One region of the Rothia sp. HMSC08A08 genome, then DNA from elsewhere that is predicted to be linked to it. Evidence: riboswitches for the same ligand, from Rfam matches in the RefSeq annotation. Region 1 holds a riboswitch; the other holds the start of a gene.
The links. A riboswitch is a leader RNA that binds a small molecule or an ion and turns the genes downstream of it on or off. The one in region 1 is predicted to bind thiamine pyrophosphate.
Positions count from the first base shown of each region.

Region 2: it holds a riboswitch for thiamine pyrophosphate, as region 1 does, so the genes downstream of both, HMPREF3164_RS07400 (ECF transporter S component) here and HMPREF3164_RS02465 (bifunctional hydroxymethylpyrimidine kinase/phosphomethylpyrimidine kinase) in region 1, are expected to answer to the same signal.

Region 1 is NZ_KV793057.1:115,799-123,325, forward strand. It holds gene HMPREF3164_RS02450 (ABC transporter ATP-binding protein) at 1-1,078, shown strand, start outside; gene HMPREF3164_RS02455 (hypothetical protein) at 1,191-2,273, opposite strand; gene HMPREF3164_RS02460 (DUF6318 family protein) at 2,326-3,090, opposite strand; TPP riboswitch at 3,289-3,413, shown strand; gene HMPREF3164_RS02465 (bifunctional hydroxymethylpyrimidine kinase/phosphomethylpyrimidine kinase) at 3,514-5,157, shown strand; gene HMPREF3164_RS02470 (NAD(P)H-dependent oxidoreductase) at 5,269-5,823, opposite strand; gene HMPREF3164_RS02475 (NAD(P)H-dependent oxidoreductase) at 6,071-6,619, opposite strand; gene HMPREF3164_RS02480 (slipin family protein) at 6,829-7,527, opposite strand, start outside.
Region 2 is NZ_KV793076.1:5,987-13,513, reverse strand. It holds tRNA gene HMPREF3164_RS07425 (tRNA-Gly) at 110-180, opposite strand; gene dcd (dCTP deaminase) at 322-918, shown strand; gene HMPREF3164_RS07415 (hypothetical protein) at 952-2,181, shown strand; gene HMPREF3164_RS07410 (MFS transporter) at 2,272-3,666, opposite strand; gene HMPREF3164_RS07405 (DUF4235 domain-containing protein) at 3,892-4,125, opposite strand; TPP riboswitch at 4,425-4,527, shown strand; gene HMPREF3164_RS07400 (ECF transporter S component) at 4,584-5,183, shown strand; gene HMPREF3164_RS07395 (ABC transporter ATP-binding protein) at 5,274-6,932, shown strand; gene HMPREF3164_RS07390 (energy-coupling factor transporter transmembrane component T family protein) at 6,936-7,527, shown strand, end outside.

The DNA.
Region 1 (7,527 bases):
ACTTGGGGTGCATGATGCTCGCAACGAAACATTCGAGGCTGATAACGATCGGCGTTATCGGGCTACACTCAAGATGGTGCGTATACGCCAGAATTATTACACGCTTGATGCTCTGAATGCGTGGTTCCCTACCGTTATCTGCTTGCTCTGGGGGTCCTTCTGCGTCATGCAAGGGTGGGCAACCTGGGGTGCCTTGGCGACTGCATCCATTATGGTTTTCAGCTTGAGAACTATGGCGGATATTTTGGGGCATCACGTGGGCAATATACGCATAATGCTGGTTAATATGGGGCGCGTGTTCGGGATTATTAATCTGGCGCAAGTGCAGCGTGCTCGGCGCAAAGATATTCGTAGAGCACAACATCATGAAACTTTGGGGAATACCACACATGTAATCGAGTGCTCCCATGTGTCGTACGGTTATTCTTCAGATGCGCTTGTACTGACTGATATTAATCTAAAGATTGCGCCTGGGGAGTGCTTAGCGTTAGTTGGGCGTTCTGGCTCTGGAAAAACCACGCTTGCAAGGCTCATCGGCGGTTCCTTGAGTGCGCTTGACGGTACAATCCGTGTGCTGGGAAAACCAGTTGGCAATGGGGAATTTCCAACTGACAAGTACGAAGATGGTAGGCCGCGACTACTGGTTTGTACCCAAGAAGCACATATTTTCTTTGGTACCGTTATTGATAATTTCACCGCTGTAGTACCAGAAGCCACCGAGAAACAGATCGGTGAAGCTCTGGATGCTGTTAGCGCTCGTTGGTGGCGTGAGCTTCCCCAAGGGTTGAAGACGCGTATCGGTACGGGAGAGCACGAACTCACCCGTGACCAGATTCAGCAGCTTGCTTTAGCGCGCATCGTCGCGGCAAACCCTCACGCGGTGATTCTTGATGAATCGACCACCCAGCTTGAGCTTGTGGACGCGACCGAATCATTACAGGCCGTGCTCGCGAATCGTGCTGTGTTGATTATCTCGCACGATGCGCGTATCGCATCCCTGGCAGACCGCGCCGTTTTGCTTCAGGAAGGCATGATTACCGCTGAGGGCACGCCCGCTGAGATTTTCGCTCTGACCTAGAAGATGATAGTCAAGAACCGTACACTCTCTGTCCTTCTCGTAGATGGGCACAACGGCACGATAGAGAAGAAAAGTGTACGACGCTCGGACAGGTTATAGAATTGGTTGGGATTTATTTTTTCTTATGGAGCCGCCATTCGGTATCGCCTGCTCCCGAGTCATCGCGATGCCAATGCTGCCCTGTCACCGGGTCAGGCTGCGTTAACTTTGGATTCGGATTATTCCGATCGGGCTCATCCGGATGTGCTGGGCATCCTCGAGCACCAGGGTCTTCGTGGCAGGTTTTACCTACAGAATGCACCTCGGTATCCCACACGCGTACTAGAGTGGGATCACTGCGAACCGTAAGCGAACCAACAATATTCCAGTCCCCACCTTTGAGACGGTACCGACCCTGATAGGTGACAGTAACGTAAGCATGATAGTTGCCGGATTCTTTGAAAGCATAGCTGGTGTCGGTGGGTTTAAAGTTACGTTTGCTCTTGTCCCAGACAGAGCCTTGCGCGGTTCCTGAATCCCGCGTTGTGTACACAGGGTCGCCGGCACCGTACTCATAGGTATAGGCAACGGGAACAGCTTCTATCGTGACTTCTTCATCGAGGATAGTAGTATCACGTGCTTCGGTTTTAACACCGGTCACATAGAAGTTTGTGTTGATCCCGGTATTGACGTGGGGCTCATGCCCGTCGAAATGTAGTGCGGGTTTTGTGGTGGTAAGTTCGGCGAGTTGCTCCCGAACCTGGTGCTCTATCTTTTGGGTGCGAACTTGGGCGTTATCGGCAGTAGGTTCGTTTTCAGGTGTGTTTTGGTCTGCAGGATCGTTGGGAACGCACGCTATACCGCCGTTTCCTGACTGAACGACACCGTATTGTTTATAGTTGCCTGAATCGTCAATGGGTAGGGGCACACGGGCTACTTTACCGGGTTTCCCTTGGTAGATACAGGGCGCATCTTTAGAAGCATTGCCATTGTAGACATCGAAGGTATTTCCTACACTACTCACGGTTGCGGGAGCGTTAGAGCCTGTATCAGGTGTAACTATGGGTGCTTCTTGGCTCTGATATCTGTTAAATTCAGATTGCTCATATTCATTAGGTCCTTGCTGGTCAGGTTTATTGGATGAAGAAGACCGCCCAATGACTGTTATTTTTCCTCCTTTAGCATCGCCAGAATAATCAGTAGCGAAGGCAGACATAGATAGTGTTGGACAGAGAAAGAGCAACGTTGTGACGCAGAAGATGTATTTCTTATTTGACATTGACATCAAGTTTCTCTGTACCAGCAAATGACCAATGGCCATTACTTGTCTGGAATACAACACCAAACTCAAGAATATTGTCGTTTTCTTGAGAAGCGGGGAATGAGAACGTTTTGTACTGCTCGTTATCTAAGATAACGTAATCATTCGAAATTATTCTGCCAACAATGAGGTACACATGATCGCTGGGCGAACGTAAAGTTGAGGGATCGGCGACAATCTTGCGAGTGCCTCCTACGACCCAGCCTCCCTTATCGTACAGACGCTGCATATGGTTACAGAATTTTTCAACTTCTTTGTACCCTGCGGCAGTGTAATCTGCGTAAGTTTGTACATCTCCGGTTTGGGTAGCGTAGTTTCCTAAAGCATTCCAATAATCGATGAAGTGCATAAGCGCCTCCGGTGTCTCAATCCCAATATCTTCGGGCTTTTTGGGCTTGGGGACGTTCTGCGCGGGTCCTTTTTCGTCTGCAGGACGGTACTCACCTTTGGGCGCTTCAGAGCCACCAGAATAACCCTTAGTGAAGGTCGGATGCGCCTGTGCCTCAGGTGAGGCAGATTCGGTACCATGTGGGCTGGAGCGACCGTCTGTAGTGTTGGATGCTTCGGCACGAGCAGGTGCCGTCTCATGTGCTTGCTCTCCGCAAGCGGTCAGGAACTCAGTAACGCAGATCCCCGATGCGAAGGCTATCAAGGCACGACGGTTGAGGACTTTTTGAGGCACACTATTGTGCCTAAGGGCAGGAATGCTCATCAGTGAACTTTCGTGGTTGGGTGAATATACAGCAGGCCGCAGGGGAGCGCGACCCTTTTCAACAGTACTGTTACATGTCAAGAATAAGAAATATTACTTTATAAGAGTTTGAAAATTACCAAAACTTAGAGATATGTGCACGGCAATGACACATAAAGTCCGTGAACCTATTGAGCCCAACAGCATATGCTACAGTGAAAACGCGATATGGGGTGCTCCATTTTGTAACGGATACACAGCACGGCGCTGTTGTCTGGAGCTGAGATATACCCATTGAACCTGCTCTAGTTAGAACTAGCGAAGGGATATCGAACCGTGGCAGAGCAGCCTTAACCTTCTTTCTGAAACACCCGATTCATCATTATCTAGATAGCGTGGTGCGTTTGCAGCGATGCCACGCCCATCCCAAGGAGACTTATAGCTATGACGCTATTAAACACATCTACGCCTCGTGTGCTTTCCATTGCCGGAACCGACCCTACAGGCGGTGCTGGAATCCAGGCTGATCTCAAGTCTATTGCCGCAAGCGGTGGTTACGGTATGTGCGCCACAACCGCGCTTGTCGCACAGAATACACAAGGGGTTCGCAGCATTTTTGCTCCACCTACCGAGTTTTTACAGGAACAGCTTGCGGCAGTTTTCGACGATGTGACTGTGGATGCCGTTAAAATTGGTATGCTCGGCGATGTTGAAACTATCACCACCGTCAAGACCTGGCTTGCAGAACATCCGGTACCAGTGGTGGTACTTGATCCGGTGATGGTTGCCTCCAGCGGCGATCGCCTGATTAGTCAAGACGCTGAGCAGGCACTGCGCGAATTGGTGGCGCAGGCAGATGTTATCACTCCGAATATCGCCGAACTCGCGGTGCTTTGTGAGAGCAACCCTGCCCAGACTTTGAAGGAGGCGCATCACCAGGCGGCTCAGCTCGCGGGGAGCACTGGCACGACCGTGATTGTTAAGGGCGGTCACCTGACGGGGGAGGACGCTGGAAACTCGGCTGTTTTCCCTAATGGAACTCATACACATGTGGCTACCACTCGCGTCCAGACAAAGAATACCCACGGTACCGGGTGCTCACTCTCATCAAGTCTTGCTACCCGCCTTGGACTTGCTCTTGTGAATGGCAATAATGAGCTGAGTGTACGAGTACTCACGAACGCGCTGGCTTGGAGCACCCGGTGGCTCAACGAGGCTATTATCGCGGGTGAGGAACTGCACGTGGGCAGCGGGCAGGGTCACGGACCGGTCGATCATCAGGCACGTGCTCGCCGTTTGGAACATGCAGCCGATACGAAACCGTGGGAGCACTTATACGCTGATAAAAATCTTACGGGCGAGAGCCCCAAGAATTTGGTGAAACCTGCGCAGCGGAAATCCCCAGAGTCGAAGGTAGCCCCGGCGGGTCCGTGGACTGCCGCCCTGTGGCAAGCTACCGGTGATATTTGGTGTGACATTCTCGATTTGCCCTTTATTCGCGGGCTGGGCGACGGCACGCTTGACGAGGATTTATTCGGCTTCTATTTAGACCAAGATGCGCAGTACCTTGCCCAGTATTCTCGCGCCTTAGCTACTCTTTCGGCACGTGCCACCTCACCGCAAGGTCAGGTGCATTGGGCTGCGGGTGCCCAGGCGGCAATTGTTGAGGAATCGCTTTTGCACGATGAATGGTTGGCGGCGCATCCCGCTATTCCTGCGGAGCAGGGGGGTATTCGGCGTGGTGCACCTTCGGCAGTGACAATGGGGTACACGAACTTTTTACGTGCTACTGCTGCTGGCGAGGATTATGTGGTGGGCGCAGCTGCGGCGCTTCCATGCTACTGGCTGTACCTTGAGATCGGTTACCGGCTCTTGGAGAAAACCCACGAGGAACATCCGTACAATGCCTGGATTTCGGTGTATGGCAGCGAAGAGTTTGCTGCAGATGTGCGCCGCTGCGTGGCGGTTGTTGAGGAAGCATTTGAGCAGGCTTCCCCCAGTCAGCGTGTTGCCGCCGCGCAGGCATATATGAGCGCATGCCTATATGAACGTGACTTTTTCGACCAGGCTCATAGAGCGTTGCGGTAAACTCACACCGTCCGGCCCCACGCGAAAAAGTAAAAAAGGCTCTTTATCCATATAAAGCGTATTTTTCACCGCTTGATTCGGATAAAGAGCCTTTTTAGCACGTAGAAGGGACTATGCCCCCAGAGCCTCCAGACGCTCAATGAGACGCTTGCCGTGATCCTCACCGATGGCGCGAGCAACAGCGGGGTTATCGGGGTCGCCAGTGGTGCCGTAGCTGTATAGTGGCTCCTCAAGAGGCATACCGGTAAACGCTGCAGTGTTCTCAAACTCGGTCAACGTGGCAGATACGTCGCGTGGCAGCATGGTGCGGTAGACATCTTCAATAGCGCCAGCGGTTGCAGAGATCAGAAGCTTCTTACCCTGCAAAGCGGTGCCGTTTTCTCCATACGCGAAGCCGTACTCGAAAACGTCGTCAATCCACTGCTTCAGCAGAGAAGAAATTGAATACCACATCACCGGGAACTGCAGAACGATGACGTCTGCTTCCACAAGTGCCTTCTGCTCAGCAGGTACGTCAAACTTACCGTTTACACGCAGCTTGTCGAGCTCACGAATCTTGACGTTATCGCCGAACCGTGCCCGCACGGCATCAAGAATAGCCTTGTTAGCGTTAGAAGTCGTAAGGTCAGGGTGCCCCGAAATAATCAGGATATTAGACATAGTCATCCAATCTAGTAAACATCAGAATCATGAGCTTGTGAGTGCTGATTCAAGTATAAGCTCAAGTTTGCCACCTTCGTATATTAGCACGCTATTCTCTATGTCTGCCTGTGAACATTATGCCGAATCTAATACATACTGCTAACAAGCTTTTAGTTTTCCAGAAGGTGTACGATGCACAACATTACCCATAAAATGCATGATAAATACCTAATGCGATGGAGCCGAAAAAGAAAATAGCAACCGCAATATACTAAGCCCGCAAGGATTCTAACCTAGCGATGAGCTTGGTGCCATGATTCTCACCAATAGCCCGTACCGCTGCGGTATTCCCCGGATCGCTTGATGCGCCGTAGCTGAAAATAGGTTCTTCCAACTCCATACCCGTGAAAGCGGCAGTATTCCCAAAATCGGCGTATGTGGTTGTGAGCTCATACGGCAAAGCATCACGGTACATATTCTCGGGAGCTCCCGCAGTCGCAGAAATCAAGAGCTTCTTACCGCGCAGCGCCGTGCCTTGCGAACCGTATACGAAGCCGTACTCGAAAACGTCATCAATCCACTGTTTCAGCAAGCCCGGCACCGAATACCAGTACACAGGGAACTGAAGCACCACGATATCTGCTTCCGCGAGTGCCTTCTGCTCGGCTGAGACATCGAATTTACCATTCACGTACAGTTTGTCGAGTTCACGCATGTTTATCGCATCGCCAAAATGGTTTTTTACGGCATCAAGAACCGTCTTATTTGCGGTGGAATCTGGCAGGTTCGGGTGACCTGAAATAACAAGAATCTTTGACATGATAAATCCAATCTGTGTGCGATAAACAGGAAAGTTAGGAATCCAATATATCGAGCCTCAAGTAGAGCTGCTAGGTTCCTTGCTTATTTTCATGATTTCTACGCCCTGAGGTGAATAGGTTAAAGAAATATCCGGAACAAGCTATATTTCCCGAGTCTGTAGGAAAGAACTGTTCCGGATAATTCTGTGATATTTATCGAAGGCTGCTGTTACTTTTCTTCGTGAGAAGCACCCTTCAAAGCCCCCATAAGCGGTCCCACAATATCCAGCGGAAGCGGGAAAACAACCGTCGAATTCTGATCAGCGCCCAACTCCAAGAGAGTCTGCAAATACCGCAACTGTAACGAAGCTGGTGAATCACTGAGAATGTCAGAAGCCTCCTTAAGTTGAGATGAAGCCTCAAGCTCACCACGTGCCGAAATGATCTTGGCGCGGCGTTCACGCTCAGCCTCAGCCTCACGAGCCATTGCGCGCTGCATGGCCTCAGGAATCTCAATATCCTTGATCTCAACCAGCTCGACTTTAATACCCCACGGGCGGGTGCGTGAATCAATAATGCTCTGCAAATCCGCATTCAAATCATCACGATGCGCCAGCAAAGTATCAAGATCCACACGCCCCAACAACGAACGTAGTGTAGTCTGAGCGATCTGAGAAGTAGCGATCGGGTAGTTTTCGACCTCAAGTACGGCGTCTTTTGCACTAATCACACGGAAAAGTACTACCGCGTTCACGCGCGCAGGAACGTTATCTTTTGTGATAACTTCCTGCGGGGGAATGGTCAGCGTAATCACACGCATGTCCACGCGCTGCAGCGAATCGATGAGCGGAACCACCAGGTTAATGCCAGGTTTTAGCTCGGAACGCAGATGACCGAAGCGGAAAGAAATACCGCGCTGATATTCAGG
Region 2 (7,527 bases), on a different contig from region 1:
TGGAGGGCGCGGACTCCGAGCGAGCGAGGTACCAAATCCGCGCCTGGAAGCGATTCCCGTCTAAAATTGGGCACACGAAAACCCCTAACAGAAGCTAGGGGTTTATGTGAGCGGCTGACGGGAATCGAACCCGCGTATCAGGCTTGGGAAGCGTGCGCTCTACCATTGAGCTACAGCCGCGCATCCGTGATCGGACTTAACCTAGTGTAGCGTGTGCTGCCTCGGTTCGCACACTTTGCCGCAGATTTTTATTTTTGACTTGTCGGCTGTTCTTTTTGAGCAATGGTGAAGTATGGAGTCTGGAGTCGGTATCCTTAGAGTGTGCTTATTTCAGACCGCGATATTCGACGAGAAATTGCTGACGGCCGTATCGTACTTGAGCCGTTTGACGATTCGATGATTCAGCCGGCGAGCGTCGATGTGCGCATCGACCGCTTTTTCCGTCTGTTTGACAACCATAAGTACCCGCATATTGACCCGTCGCAGGAGCAGGAAGAACTGACTCGCCTGGTGGAAGTTGCCCCCGACGAGCCTTTTATTCTGCATCCGGGCGAGTTTGTGCTCGGTTCCACCTACGAACAGGTGACCCTGCCTGCGGATGTGGCGGCTCGCCTGGAAGGTAAGTCTTCACTCGGGCGTTTGGGGCTTTTGACCCATTCAACCGCAGGGTTCATTGACCCCGGATTTTCAGGGCACGTGACCCTGGAACTGTCTAATATGGCGACCCTGCCGGTCATGCTGTGGCCCGGGTCTAAGGTCGGTCAGCTGTGTTTCTTCCGGCTCACAAGCGAGACTGAGCATCCGTATGGTTCCGGCGCATACGGAAACCGCTACCAGGGGCAGCGCGGACCAACCGCATCGCGCAGCTACCTGAACTTTCACCGTACAGAGATCCCCGTTGAGAAATCTGGCGACTAGTCGCCGTCCGCATGATTTTTTCAAGGAGATACCTTGTCGTTCAAGACAATGGCTTTAAGCCCTGCCGGTGCCGATCTGAAGGTTATTTTTGGTCCCGGTGTTCCCGATGCGCTGCGCGAGCAGATCGTACAGACCTGGGGGAGTCTATCCCCGCGCCTCTTCGATAGTGTGCACGATGCCCTTGAGGCAACCCAGTCTGTGGCGCACGCGATTGTGCTCACGGATGGGAGCGTGAATCTGTTTGATGAGCACCCCGACCTGGTGAACCCGTTCGGGATTCTGCAGATTCTTAATATTCAGAACGAGAAGCAGGCGTTGGAGACTCTGACGTCTAATCTGACGGTTGCGATGATTCAGCAGTTGGCGGGTAAGCGTACTATGTTGCACGCCGCCGCCATTGGCGACCCTGCTACGAAGCGCGCGCTGGTGCTGGTGGGTGCTTCGGGGCGGGGGAAGACGACTGCCGCGCAGTATCTGGGGAAGAAGTTCACCTATCTGACGGACGAAACCACGATCGTGGGTGCCGACCGTGAGATTTACCCCTACCCAAAGCCGCTGTCGCTGGTTGTTTCTGACGACGAGCCGAAGGAACAGCATAACCCCGTTGAGCTGGGTCTGAACGCGGCGGACTGTGAGGATACGAGCTATACAGCCACTCGCGTCGTCATGGTGGGGCGCACCGATGAGCCCACGAAACCCTATCTTGAGCGTGTGAGCCTGGGGGATGCGCTCATGTCGATTGCCGAGCAGACCTCCGGCGTGGCGCTCAACCCCGAAGGTGTGCTCTCGATTATTCGCCTGTTTGAGCAGTGCGGCGGCGTATGGCGGCTGGTGTATTCCGAGGTTGAAGATATTGAGCCGCTCGTGCGTGAACTTCTCGCCGAGAATGCTGTGCTCCCGAACTCCGAGAGAGTGGACGAGTACGAGACCTTTGAGGTGCCCGACCGCCTGCCGAACGTATACCCTAACGGTACGCAGGTTCTTCAACGCATGTTCGGCACCACCGGGTATCTGGTGGATAGAGAAAGATTCCTGCTGCATCACGGAGATTCACTGGATGAGCTTTCCGCATTCGCGGCAGAGTGCTGGATTAACGCCGCTCACGAACTGACGGTGCGGGAGCACTACGAGGTTATGCGTGAGTTGTTTGAGGGGTTGCCCGAGGATGCGCATCGCCAGGTCGTTGAGCAGCTATCCGAAAGCGGCATACTCACGATGCGCACCGTAGATGATCCGCTGTATACCGAAGAAGACTCGAACTAAAAAACCCAATAAATACGCGAGCAGATAGCAATTCGCTATCTGCTCGCGGGTTAAGACTCGTAGGTCGGAGGGGTGTAGGTGAGTAAAGAACTACCGCTGCGCCGCCTTGGCCGCTTTCTTTTCGGCGCGGCGTGCCTTGCGCAGGTGAAGCGCTTGTGGCGATTCTAACGGCAGGGCCAGCAGCAGGCCCGCCAGCACCACGACCATAATGCCGAGAATACCCCACACCTGAGCATTAAAAATCGTGACGAACAGACCGAAGAGCAAGGGGGACAAGAAGCTAGTTGCGCGACCTGTTGTCGAATACAGCCCGAAGAGCTCACCTTCCGTACCGGGATCGGCGATACGCGCCAAGAAGGTACGCGACGAGGACTGCGCGGGTCCCACGAAAAGGGCGAGAATGAGCGCGCAAATCCAGAAGGTCATAGGGTAGGGGAACAAGAGCAGGGGCACGGCAGCAATCAGGATGCCTACCAGCGAGAAAATAATAATCTTTTTGGGGCCCAGATAGTCATCCAGGTACCCGCCCAGCACCGCGCCTACGGCAGCAACACCATTGGCGGCAACACCAAAAATAATGACATCCGAAGTACTGAATCCGAAGGAACCAGCCGCCAGCACACCGCCGAAGGTGAAGATACCGGCTAAACCATCGCGGAAGATAGCGCTGGCACACAGGAAATAGAGAGTCTGAGGGGCAGTTTTACGAAGTCTGACAATGGTGCGCCACAGTTCTTTATAGGAGGCGAATAGTCCTCCCTGCCGCGCTGGGGAAAGACGCGAGAGACCGCGTTCTAGGAACCTGAGCTCGCGGGTGGGCAGCACCTCCGGCAACACGTGTTTGCGTCGGCGCATCCGAATCAGGATGGGGGCGCAGAAGACCAGGCACCACAGGGCGGAAAACAACGTTACCGCACGAATATTGAAAGCGTTATCGGTGCTCAGGTGCAGCCCATTAGGCTCAAAAATAAACCCCCACAACACGATAATCAGGGCCACCAGACCGCCCACATAACCCGCCGACCAGCCGATTCCAGAGATTTTGCCAATATTGTTCGGGGTTGAAACTCGCGGCAGTACGGCGTTATAGTTCACGGCGGCGAATTCGCTGAAGATATTCGCCGCAGAAATCAGGATCACGCCTAACCACAGGTGCCCGGGGTTAGGTTCCACGAAGAAACACAGAGCAGAAAGAAGCACCATGCTGAGCGTGTTCACACCCAGCCAGAAGATACCTGTACCGGATTTATCGGCGCGCTGGCCGCTGACCGGAGCAAAAAACGCAATGCAGACCCCGGAGACAGTCAATCCCAAAGAGAGAGCTGCAGAAGCACTTTCGGTAGACCCGAAATAGGAGCTGGTGAGGTAGACCGTGAAGATGAAGGTCATCATGATAGTGCCAAAGCTTGATGAGCCAACATCCCACAGTACCCAGGACGTGACCGAACGGCGGCTTGTACTGTGATCGGGAACGTGTGAGGTCATAACGGATGTGTTCACTTTCGTGTAAGACGCAGCTAGGCGCCCTCAATCTGCTGCTGGTTTCGTGGCTTACCCCGGCGACACTGCCGTAGGCATCGCCTCCCAGCCTGCCGAGTGCCTTATTCTCTTCTGAACAGGCAGACTATTCAGCACATCAGAAAGGATGCGCACACCGCTGCAGCGGGAAGGCTGCGGGGGCGGCGCATCCACCCAAAATACACCGTGAAATTATGAGAAGAAACGGCGCTGTGCGCGGGCAATACCGACGCTTACCAGGGCACCCACCACGGAGGTGATGACGGTCCACACAATAACATTGCGCAGAGTGTCTTCGGACTCGGGGCCGATGGCAGGAGGTTCGTTACCGGTCACACGCTTCCACGCTGCGCCAAGACCTTTGCTTGTCAGGGCGGCGGCGGCCATATTGGCACCGGTGATAGCAATCTTTGCTACGGGGTTCATATCTTCTCCTCAAAAATCAGAAGTGACTATCCCTAGCCTATCGGCTTTGCGGCTCAGATGCAGAGAACATGACCTGTTTTAACGCGCGTATACACGAAAAATCGGGGTAAAAACTCTAGAATGTGAGAAAAAGCACAGTATTGCGGGTCTGAAAGGCGTATACTAGCGGCAAATCAAGGAATCATATTACCGACCTGCCGCACGTTCTTGTCATAAACCGATTCAAAAGCTCAACGAACTCACAGAAAACGACTCATACAGCATAGAATGTAAACGTTTATAGGCTTCGAACTCTCGAAGCAACACGACAGGGGAGCGCCGCAGACGGGCGCTGAGAGTGCAACGCAGACCCTCGAACCTGATCCGGTTAGTACCGGCGTAGGGAGTCGAAATATGTTTTCTCAACACCTCACCCGCAACGGGTGTGGATGTTCCCCTTCCAATCATGGGAGGAAAATATGTCTCAAAAATCTCGCCTCAGCTGGCGGGTCAATGAAATCGTCATCGTCTCTGTGGTCGCCGCCGCCTGCGCGGTAATCTTCTGGATCTGGGATATTGCCGTAGACCCCGCCACTAAAACACTCTTCGCGGCGGTTCCTGAATACCGACCCATCGTCGCCGGTATGTGGCTGCTCGCCGGTGTGCTCGGCGGGTACCTTATCCGCAAGCCCGGCGCCGCGCTCTACTGCGAAATCGTCGCCGCCGTCATCTCCGTATTCCTCACCGGAGGCGCCTGGAGCCAATCAATCCTCATCGCCGGATTCTTCCAGGGAATCGGCGCAGAAATCGCCTTCGCCGTGTTCGGATACCGCGTCTGGAACCTCAGCACAGCAGCCTTCGCAGGCGCACTGAGCGGGCTCTTCATGGGCGTCAACGAAATCATCATCTACTACCCAGACATGGAAATCTTCAAAGCCGTCATCTACGTGGTATGCGCGGTCGTCTCAGGAATTGTACTCGCCGGGGTACTCTCCTGGGGACTCACGAAAGCGCTCGCTAAAACCGGGGTACTCGCCTCGCTAGCCTCCGGCGTGCAGGCACGTACCGCACGCGGATAACGGGCAGGCAGGCGTATGTCACAGCCTATCTCAACGCTCAAACCCTCAAACACGGAACATCCTGAACCACCCGCAACCCAGGATGCAACCATGACCGAACCCCACAGTACCGCCCCCGATGCGCCCGCCCGCGGTGCCGCAATCGACCTTCACAACTTCGGTTGGCACCACCCCGGGCGCGAAAAACCCGCGTTCTCGAACGTGAACCTGCGCATCGAACCCGGGCAGAAAGTACTGCTGCTGGGGCCCTCCGGCGCAGGAAAATCAACGCTCCTGCACGCTATCGCCGGGGTGCTGCACGATCACGACGGGCAGAGCCAAAGCGGTAGCGCGCGCATCGACGGCGTAGACCCCGAAGACGCACGCGGACTCATCGGACTCATGCAGCAAGACCCCGAATCATCGGTCGTACTCGCCCGCGTGGGCGATGACGTAGCCTTCGGCCCCGAAAACCTCGCGGTCGCACGCGAAGAAATCTGGGCGCGCGTTGATGATGCGCTCGCCGCCGTCGGGCTCGGCTACCTGCCGCATGAGCATCCCACGAATGCGCTTTCGGGCGGGCAGAAACAACGCCTGGGGCTCGCCGGAATCCTGGCGATGCACCCGCGCGCCATTCTGCTTGACGAACCCACCGCAAACCTCGACCCCGAAGGCGTTCAGCAGGTGCGCGATGCCGTGGTGCAGGCGGTCACGGCAACCGGTGCCACCCTGATCGTCGTCGAACACCGGGTGGGCGTGTGGGCGCAGCATATGGACCGCGTCATCGTGCTTGGTGCCGATGGAGGCATCACCCACGACGGCGCGCCCGAAACCGTGCTCGCCCAAGCTCGCGAAACCCTCATCGCCAACGGTGTGTGGGTGCCCGGGTATGTTCCCGAACCCGCCGCCGCTGCGGTACCGAGCGGGCGCATGCTCCTAAGCGCCGAAAACCTTGCGATTACGCGGGAATTCCCGAGCAAAAAACAGTTACGGGCACGCCGACGACAGCTCAAAACCATGCCGGAACCCGCATCCGTACCCCTGGATATTCCTACCCTGCGCGGGGGCATTAACCTGAGCATTCGAGAAGGCGAGCACCTGAGCATTCTCGGCCCCAACGGCGCCGGAAAATCAACCCTCGCACTCACTCTCGCCGGGCTCCTCTACGCCCCCAACGGAACCCTGCACGCGCACGAAGCACTGCGCGAGTTCGACCAAAACCCAACGGCAGAAAGCTCCCTCACCCGCGAGAAAACAGCCGCCAGCTGGGATATTCCCTCCTGGACCCCCGCCCAACTGCTCGGGCGCATCGGCTACGTTTTCCAAGAACCCGAATACCAATTCGTGCGCGGCAGCGTGCGCGAAGAACTCGAACTCGGGCCACGCCGCCTCGCCGCCCTGCGCCGCGAAAAAATTGATGATGATGCGCTCGCCGCCGCCACCGCCTCCCTCGCCGAACGCTTGCGTTTAGAAGGGCTTTTAGATGCCAACCCGTTCACGCTTTCGGGCGGGCAAAAACGCCGGCTGTCGGTTGCATCCGCTTTGGCGACGGCGCCGCGCGTGCTGATTCTTGACGAACCGACTTTCGGTCAGGATGCGAGCACCTGGGGCGAACTGGTGCGCTTGATTCGCGGGCTTCTTACTGAGGGGGTTGCGGTGATCTCGGTGACTCACGATCTCGAATTTACGGCGGCTTTGGGCGGGCGGAGCATCACGCTTGAAAGCTTGCCGCATGAGCCCGCAGACCGGAGTCTTCAGGAAGGGAAGTAGCGCATGAATACCGATTTTTTCGGGCCGAGTGCTGAGCGCAACAGCTGGTTTGGCGGGCTTAACGCGGGTGTCAAATTAGTGGTTGCGGGCGTGCTGGTTCTTGCGGCAATCCTCATTCAAGACCCGATAACCGCGGGTATCATCTTTGGGCTGGAACTGCTGGGGTTTATTGCGGTCGGGTTTCGACCGGTAAACCTGCTGGCGCGCAGCTGGCCTATCCTGATCGCGGTGCTGACCACCGGCTGGAGTGTGGCGATCCTTGTTAATAAAACCGGTGCCGTACTACTCGATTTTGGGCTGAACACCATCACGGAAGGGTCGCTCGCGGCGGCGTTTTCGATGATGATTCGTTCCCTGGCGATGATTCTGCCGACCTTCGCGTTTGTGCTCTCAACAGACCCAACCGACCTGGGTGATTCGCTTGCCCAAACTTTCCGCCTGCCCGCCCGTTTCGTGCTTGCCGCGTTGGCGGCGTTACGCCTTGTCGGCATCCTATTTGGGGAGTGGAATACGCTGGGGCAGGCACGGCGTGCACGTGGGCTGGGTGCGGGTCAGGGCCCGCTCGGGCGCATCAAAACCGGTGCAGGGCAGGCCT